Regions from separate parts of the Paenibacillus sp. LS-5 genome, predicted to be linked through region 2. Evidence: riboswitches for the same ligand, from Rfam matches in the RefSeq annotation. Region 2 holds a riboswitch; the other holds the start of a gene.
What was found. Region 2 has a riboswitch for S-adenosylmethionine ahead of metA (homoserine O-acetyltransferase MetA). Riboswitches for the same ligand answer to the same signal wherever they lie in the genome.
Positions count from the first base shown of each region.

Region 1: another riboswitch for S-adenosylmethionine. It lies ahead of AC0MA3_RS12935 (methionine ABC transporter ATP-binding protein); the one in region 2 lies ahead of metA (homoserine O-acetyltransferase MetA).

Region 1 covers NZ_JBWAVA010000007.1:73,689-78,111, reverse strand. The annotation lists gene AC0MA3_RS12945 (UbiD family decarboxylase) at 2-1,771, shown strand; gene AC0MA3_RS12940 (Cthe_2314 family HEPN domain-containing protein) at 1,784-2,527, shown strand; SAM riboswitch class I at 2,621-2,764, shown strand; gene AC0MA3_RS12935 (methionine ABC transporter ATP-binding protein) at 2,863-3,879, shown strand; gene AC0MA3_RS12930 (methionine ABC transporter permease) at 3,879-4,423, shown strand, end outside.
Region 2 covers NZ_JBWAVA010000004.1:197,551-201,973, reverse strand. The annotation lists gene AC0MA3_RS08500 (1-phosphofructokinase family hexose kinase) at 29-961, shown strand; gene corA (magnesium/cobalt transporter CorA) at 1,045-1,980, opposite strand; SAM riboswitch class I at 2,408-2,546, shown strand; gene metA (homoserine O-acetyltransferase MetA) at 2,634-3,563, shown strand; gene AC0MA3_RS08485 (aminotransferase class I/II-fold pyridoxal phosphate-dependent enzyme) at 3,609-4,423, shown strand, end outside.

The DNA of each region.
Region 1 (4,423 bases), on a different contig from region 2:
AGTGGGATACGGTAATTTGCGTCAATGGATTGAACAGCTCCGCCGGGATAAGGACATTGCCGTGATTGAAGCGCCGGTAGATCCTTATTTGGAGCTTGCGGAGATTCATCGGCGTGTTGTACAAGAGGAAGGGCCGGCTTTGCTCTTCACGAATGTAATCGGAACACCGTTTCCAGTGGCGACCAATCTCTTCGGCACGGTACGCCGGGCCAATCAGGCATTCGGGACGCGTCCGGAGCAGTTGATGAAGTCGATGATGGGAGCGGTGGAAACCTTGCTGCCGCCAACAGCGTCAGGGATCTGGAAGGAAAAACGGCTGTTCATGGACCTGCTTAAGGTGGGGACCCGAAATGTGCCGCAGGGAGAAGCCCCGGTGCTTGGCATCTGCCGCAGTACGGATCCTCTTAAAGAGTTGCCCCGAATTACCAGCTGGCAGGAGGAAGGAGGTCCCTCCATTCTTCTGCCTATAGTGTATACGGAGAGCATTACTAACCCGAATGACCATAACCTAGGGATATACCGGAATCAAGTTTATGATGACAGCAAAGTGGGATTACATTGGCAAAAGCATAAAGGGGGCAGCTTCCATCACCGGGAGGCAGAGCTGCTCGGAGAATCACTTCCGGTATCCGTTTTTTTAGGCGGCCCCCCGGCATTGATCGCCGCAGCTGCGGCTCCTGTTCAAGAACGGATACCCGAACTGATGCTAGCCTCTCTGGTGCTGGGGCGAAAGCTGCAGATGGTCAAGGACCCGATGGGAGGGCACCGGATTCCCGCAGAAGCGGAGTTCGCCATCCGGGGACTGGTAATGCCGCAAGAGCGCCACACAGACGGACCTTTTGGCGATTACTATGGTTATTATTCCAAACCCAGCGATTTTCCAGTCATGCACGTTCAGCGGATTTGGCATCGCAAGGATGCCATCTATCCGGCAACCATTGTCGGCAAGCCGCGCCAGGAGGACTACTATCTCAGGGAGTATATACAGCGGCTCTTAGCTCCTGTGTACCCGCTGCTCATGCCTTCTGTCAAAGCACTGTGGGAGTATTCGGAAAGTGGTCCGCATTCTCTGGTATCAGCTGTCGTGAGAGAGAGCTATCCTAATGAAGCGATGGTATCTGCCTTCCGGATTCTGGGAGAGGGCCAGCTATCCCGGACCAAATTCCTGCTGTTAACAGATAAACCGGCCGATTTGACTGATTTCCCCGGACTGCTGGAGAGTGTACTGGAACGCTTTGACCCCGCTTCAGGCCTCAGGATATACGGCAATGCCTCCCAGGACGATCAAGCGCATTCTGCGAATCCGTCCAACAGCAGCAGCAAGGCTATCATGCTGGGGGTGGGTAGTCCGGTGCGAGAGCTTCCTTATGAGTATTCAGAAGGTCTGCTGCCAGGAATCACAGAGGCAATTCCTTACTGCCGTGGATGTTTAGCCGTTTCCGGTGCATCCTATGAAGAAGATCCACAGCTTCCGTCCCGGCTAGTCGCGGCTCTGCGTGCGCAGGGAACAGCCTGGCCGCTCGTGATTGTGGTCGATAACGCCGCTGATACGGTGCGTTCCCAAACTTCTTTCCTCTGGACGGTGTTCACAAGGTTCGAACCGGCCAGCGATATCTACGAGGAATATGAGATCAAGCGCCATCATATTGGCTATAAGCTTCCCCTTGTGATCGATGCCAGGATGAAGCGGGGGTATCCGGAGGAGCTGGTTCCGCGTGAGGATATTGTTCAGCGGGTGGACCGCAACTGGAAAAGCTATTTCCCACACTGAGGAGGTTACAGGATGCTGCGGATATTACTCGGAGAGCCGCCCCGTGAGAACAGCGGTGTGCTGGCTGATGCCATGGAGAATATGGCCAAGCTAGCATCCACGCTGCGCAAGGACATGAACTTACATGAAGACCATGACCACGAATACCGCAAGCTTGAAATTTGGACACGCGGACTAATCTCCTCTCTGGATGAGCTGGAGCAAAGCTGGTTCGCAGCTGCCTTTTTCCGCAAATCTGTGGTAGCGGGTTACATGGATGATATGTCCCCTATGGAACAGGGCGAATATGCAAGATATGTTTACTTTTATAAAGATGGCTTCATTCGTGTGTTTTCGCTGCTGGACAAGCTGGGTACGGTGCTTAACAGTCTGTATGATCTGAACACCAGCAAGATCAAAGCCCATTTCTCTTATTTTACCGTACTCCGCCAGTTTCAATTACTTAAGCAGCACACAGAACTCGCTGATGAACTGGAAGCGATCAAGAACTCCTACCGGGAGCCGCTGGAGAATCTGCGCAAACGACGTAACGCCGAGATCCACTATATGAATGCTGAGATGCAGGATGATCTGTGGCAGCGGCATCAGGGGCTTCATGATAAGATACATCTTGAGGATTTGGACAGCCATCTGGAGGATTTGAAGCAAAGCCTTGAGATGGTATGTAAAACCTTGGCAGCAGCATTCCGGTACAGCAATAAGCAGTGGCACAAGAGCAACATCGCTGCAAATCTAAAGCCCGGGGGTTCTTCATAAGTAAAAAGTTCCCTTTGACAAAAAACTTGAAACTTACTATACTTGAGATTGCATTAGCATCTTACATGTTAGGGCAACTAATTGCATAACAAACTCTTATCGAGAGCGGCGGAGGGATAGGCCCGATGAAGCCCGGCAACCGATTTGTATGGGAAGCGACTAACGTCACTCTTGTTCAAATGTCATGGTGCTAATTCCTACAATGCCGCGTGGTTTGCGGTCGTTGGCAGATGAGAAGGCATGGTTAACACAATCACAGGGCCTCTTGCGATCTGCATTCGATCGTAAGAGGTCTTTTTGGTTTTTATATGGGTTACTTGGGGAGGACAACTGTTTTGATAGAGCTGAAAGATTTGACGAAGGTATACGGAAAAGGCAGCAACGCTGCAACGGCGCTCTCCGGGCTGAACCTGTCGATTCAAAAAGGGGAGATTTTTGGAGTCATCGGCCACTCGGGTGCCGGCAAAAGTACGCTGATCCGTTGCATCAACCTGCTGGAACGCCCGACACACGGTGAGGTATGGGTGGACGGCGTGGAATTGACTTCCCTTAGTCAAAGACAACTGCAGGAACAGCGCCGCAAGATCGGCATGATCTTTCAGCATTTTAATCTGCTGTCTTCTGCGACGGTCTACGACAACATTGCTTTTCCTCTAAGACTGGCGGGGACGCCAGCCAAACAGATTCAACCGAGGGTTAGGGATCTGCTTGCACTTGTAGGTCTTGAAGAGCATAGCCGCAAATATCCGGCACAACTATCCGGAGGGCAGAAGCAGCGGGTAGGCATTGCGCGGGCCTTGGCCAGTAATCCCGATGTGCTGCTCTGCGATGAAGCAACCTCAGCCCTTGACCCGCAGACGACCGACGCTATTCTGAGGCTTCTGCTGGACATTAACCGGAAGTTCAATCTGACCATTGTGTTGATTACTCATGAAATGCATGTGATCCAGAGCATCTGTGACCGGGTTGCAGTCATTCATGGCGGCGGGATTGTCGAGCAGGGGGAAGTAGCCGAGGTTTTCCTGAAGCCGCAGCATGAGGTGACGAAGGATTTCATCCGTAGTGAAAGTCAGCAGGACGGGCCACTTCGTGTAGCACTGGATGCCGTATATGAACAGTACAGCAAATCAGTCAAGATTACCTTCCTGGGACAAAAAACATACGAATCAACGCTTTCTCATGTGGTCAGGGGAACCGGTGTGGATTTTGCAATTCTGCAGGGAACGATTTCCACAATTAAGGATGTGCCTTACGGCCAGCTTGTGGTGCGGTTTGAGGGAAGTCTCGAAGCGGTTGAAGCGACTCTGGCCGAGCTGGCCGCACAAGGTCTTGATGTGGAGGTGTTTGCGTAATGGGCGGCTTGAATTTTAATGAGATTAACTGGGAAGAAATGCTGGATGCAGGCATCGCTACCCTTCGAATGTTGGCCTATTCCGGAATGTTCACAATTATTCTTGGTTTACCACTCGGAATTGTGTTATATTTATGGGGAAGATCGAATAACGTCATTATCAGGTCGATTTACTCGGTATTATCCTTCGTGGTGAATATCCTGCGTTCGGTGCCTTTCATTATCCTGATGGTCGCTTTGATTCCACTCAGCAAAAGTATTATGGGGACTTCGATAGGCGTACTGGGTACCATTCCGGCGCTGGTAATCGGCGCAGCTCCGTTTTTTGCCAGACTGGTGGAAACAGCTCTACGCGAGGTGGACCGGGGCGTGATCGAAGCCGCGCAAGGGATGGGGGCCTCGACAGGGCAAATCGTCTGGCGCGTGCTTTTGCCGGAAGCCCGTCCAGGTTTGTTAGCCGGAGTGACCATTACCATCGTTACACTGGTTTCATACACAGCTATGTCGGGAATGATTGGCGGCGGTGGTCTGGGCGACCTGGCAAT
Region 2 (4,423 bases):
GGTATTCCGAGTAAAAGGAGAGAACGCTATGATCGTAACATTAACGGTTAACCCTAGCGTGGATGCCAGCACAGGGATTGAAAAGGTGGTGCCGGACCATAAGCTGCGCTGCCGGGAAGCTTCTTATAAGCCTGGAGGCGGCGGGGTCAACGTATCCAGGGCCATCCACAGACTGGGTGGCGATTCCCTGGCCCTGTATGCATCTGGCGGACTGCACGGGCAACTGATTCATGAGATGCTGGATAAGGAGGGGGTCAGCCACCAGGAGATCCCGATTTCCGGACAGACACGGGAAAATCTAATTGTCGTAGAGGAATCCACAGGACAACAGTTCCGATTCGATATGCCGGGTCCGCGGTTTATTGAAGGTGACTGGGAGCAGTGCTTGGATCAATTGAAATCGTTGGCAGGGAAACCATCGTATATTGTAGCGAGCGGAAGCCTGCCTCCAGGCTGTCCGGCAGATTTCTATGGCCGTGTTATTGAAGCGGTGAAGCCATGGCAGGCGAAGGTTATTGTGGATACCTCGGGCGAAGCGCTGCAAAAGGCGGCGGATGCTGGCGTATATCTGCTCAAACCCAATGCACGCGAGCTTGAGGAGCTGGCCGGACACGCAATTACAGGTGATGCCGAAATTCAGGCGGCTGCGCTGGAGCTGATCGAGCAAGGACGGACAGAGGTGGTACTGGTGTCGCTTGGCGGAGAGGGGGCCCTATTGATTACAAGGGAGGGCTGCGAGCATATCAAGGCACCTGAAGTTCCCGTGCTGAGTGTGGTAGGGGCCGGTGACAGTCTGGTGGGCGGGCTGGTCTACAGTCTGGAACGGGGGTGGCCTCTGCGCCGGGCGGTTCAATTCGGAATCGCCTCCGGAGCGGCGGCGGTAATGAACCCGGAGCGTGAGCTGTGCAAACGCGGGGATACGGAACGGTTGTTTGCGCTAATCGAGGCAGCAGATGCTTAAGCTCTGATATAAACCAAAAAGACGAAGGCTTCCTTACCATGAGGTATAGGGGGCCTTCGTCCTGCTTATTCGTCCAATATGATTCATAGCCATTCCTTTTTGCGGAAAATAAACAGCATCCCGCAGCCAAGTGTAACCATGACCGCAATGACTCCATAGTAGCCGTAACGGGTATGGATTTCAGGAATATTATCAAAGTTCATCCCGTAGATCCCTGTAATAACTGTCAGCGGCATGAATATCGTGGTAATGGCGGTGAAGACTCTCATGATCTCATTCGCGCGGTTGGCGATACTGGACTGGTAAGCTTCACGTAAGTTGCCCATGAGATCGCGGTAGGTTTCAAAGGTTTCAGAGATCTTGACCGCATTTTCATAAATATCGCTAAAATATTTCTGCAGCTGATCATCGATCAGACGGAGGTCTTTTTTGTTAAGGGTATTGATAACTTCCTTCTGTGGTCCCAGCATTTTCTTCAGCCAGAGAATTTCACTCCGCAGACCGATGATCTCGCTCAGATGCGATTTCTTGGTATGCATCAGGATATCCTCTTCCAGTTTCTCAATCCGCGCCTCTATCCGGTCACCAACGGAGAAAAAGTTGTCTACGACAAGGTCGATCAGCAGATAAAGGAACCGGTCCGGCTCACTAACCTCTTGCTCCCACAGGACGGGCTTCAGCACACGCAGTTCGTGGATCTTTTGCTTGGTCACGGTGATAATGAAATGTCTGCCCAGAAACACGTTGAGCGCCCGGAGGAAGATCTCTTCATCATCAAAACGGATGCTATTAACTACAATAAAATAATGGCTCTCATAAATTTCAAGCTTTGGACGCTGATCCTCTTCGCTGAGGCAGTCTTCAACGGCCAGATCATGCAGATTGTACAAAGGCTGAAGCAGCTCCAGATCCTCAACATCCGCATCAATCCAATAAAATCCCTCTGCAGGGACTGTCAATGTTTCTTCAATGTCATCTACAGGTGTAAAAACGCCTGCGTTTACCAACCGGATTTTCATCTGATTCCGCTCCTCTTGACCCCGGTCTTCTCCAGGGCTTGTGCTAATATAGGCACAGGGAAAAATCAGCTTGGCCGGTGGTACGGTCAATCCATGAGGCCAAATGACGGTTCGAGGGCATGAAGAAGAAATGCTCCCGCCGCCGGCAAGCTGATGTTAATCCTGTGTGGTTGCTCTTTCTGGACGCTTAACTGCGAACTCGGGTCGCCTTCCATTCTTCTCTCACCTCTTCTTATCGTCAGGTAGGGCCTTTGAAACCCTTGTCTAGTATAACCCCCGGGTATAGGTCTTTCAAGCTAAATTCTTTACGCTTAAAAGGGCCTACTAGCATTGTATGGACTTGACGAAAAGGAGGTTCATGATTTAAAGTAAATTTTAAGAAAAGCATTTAACGTTATGTGACTTTTTCTCAATTGAATACAGCTAAATCTTATCAAGAGCAGGTGGAGGGACTAGCCCGATGAAACCCGGCAACCGGCGTGTGAACGCACGGTGCTAATTCTTGCGGAAGCTTTTGCAGGTAAGCCATTCAGGCTGCCTGGCACAAGTTCTCTGGCAGATGAGAGAGGCGCATATGACTAACAGATATATGACCTTTCTCGCCCGGGAAAGGTCTTTTTTATATTCATTTTAACGGAGGAGTGGAAACTGTAATGCCAATTAAAATTCCCGACAGCCTGCCGGCCAAGGAAGTTTTGTCCGGAGAAAATATTTTTGTAATGGATGAAAGCCAGGCTTTCCACCAGGATATCCGCCCGCTTCGTATCGCGATTCTGAATTTGATGCCTACTAAGGAAACCACGGAGACGCAATTGCTGCGTCTGGTCGGGAATTCACCGCTTCAGGTGGATGTTGTACTGCTGCACCCTAGCTCCCATACCTCGAAGAACACTTCGGCAGAACATCTGAAGAGTTTTTACAAAACCTTTGATGAGATCAGTGACCGCCGCTTTGACGGGCTGATTGTAACCGGCGCTCCGGTGGAGCAGTTTGAATTCGAAGACGTGAACTACTGGGAAGAGCTTAAGGGAATATTTGAATGGAGCAAGCACAATGTGACCTCGACAATGCATATCTGTTGGGCCGCACAAGCAGGGCTTTATCATCACTTCGGCGTTCACAAGGTGGAACTGGAAGAGAAGTGTTTCGGCGTTTTTCCACACACCATTAACCATACTAACGTAAAGCTGCTGCGCGGTTTTGACGAGGTGTTCCATGTTCCGCATTCCCGGCACACGGATGTCTCGCGTGAAGATATCCTTGCGAATCCCGAGCTGCAGATTCTTGCCGAATCCGAGGAAGCCGGAGTGTATCTGGTGTCGACGCTTGACGGAAAACAAATTTTCGTGACCGGACATTCCGAATATGACCCGTTGTCGTTAAAATGGGAGTATGACCGGGATATCGCCAAAGGAATGGATATTGCCATTCCGAAGCATTACTACCCTAAGGATGATCCGCAGCGCACACCGCCGGCTGTCTGGCGTGCTCATGCCAACTTATTATTCTCTAATTGGCTCAATTACTATGTATACCAGGAGACCCCTTACGATATAGACCAGGCCGATTATTTAGTATTTTAAAATATAGAAAATATATGCATACACCACACTTAGGAGGCAGCAGCAATGGATGAGAAACTGAGGATTGAGAGCAGATTGGCACAGATAGGTTCACTCGAGGACCCGGCTACAGGAGCAATTAATTATCCGATCTATAACGCTACGGCTTTCCGTCACCCCAGACTCGGGCAGAGCACAGGTTTTGATTATATCCGTACCAAGAATCCTACCCGCTCGGTGCTGGAAGAAGCTGCAGCACAACTGGAATCCGGCGATGCAGCCTTTGCCTGCAGTTCTGGAATGGGGGCGCTGACGACGGTATTTTCTTTGTTTGGACAGGGCGACCATTTGGTGGTTTCGCTGGACCTGTATGGCGGAACCTACCGTCTGCTTGAACGGATTCTTTCCAAATATGGCATCAGCGCTTCCTATGTGGATACGAATGATCTGGACGGGCTGGAGGCTTCGCGGCGTCCGAATACCAAGGCTGTATTTATCGAAACACCTACCAATCCTCTAATGATGATTACAGATATCGAAGCTGTTTGTACCTGGTCCAACCGTCATGGCCTGCTCACCATTGTCGACAACACGCTGTTGACGCCCTTTTTCCAGCGGCCGCTGGAGCTCGGAGCGGATATCATCGTTCATAGCGCAACCAAATATTTGGGGGGGCATAACGATGTCCTTGCCGGGCTGATTGTAACCAAAGGCACGGAGCTGTCGGCAGAAATGGCCATTCTTCATAATTCGCTCGGTGCAGTGCTTGCTCCGAACGACAGCTATCAGCTCATGAAGGGGATGAAAACACTTGCTCTGCGGATGGAGCGTCATGAGAGCAATGCCCTGGCGCTAGCCCGCTATCTACTGGAGCATCCAGC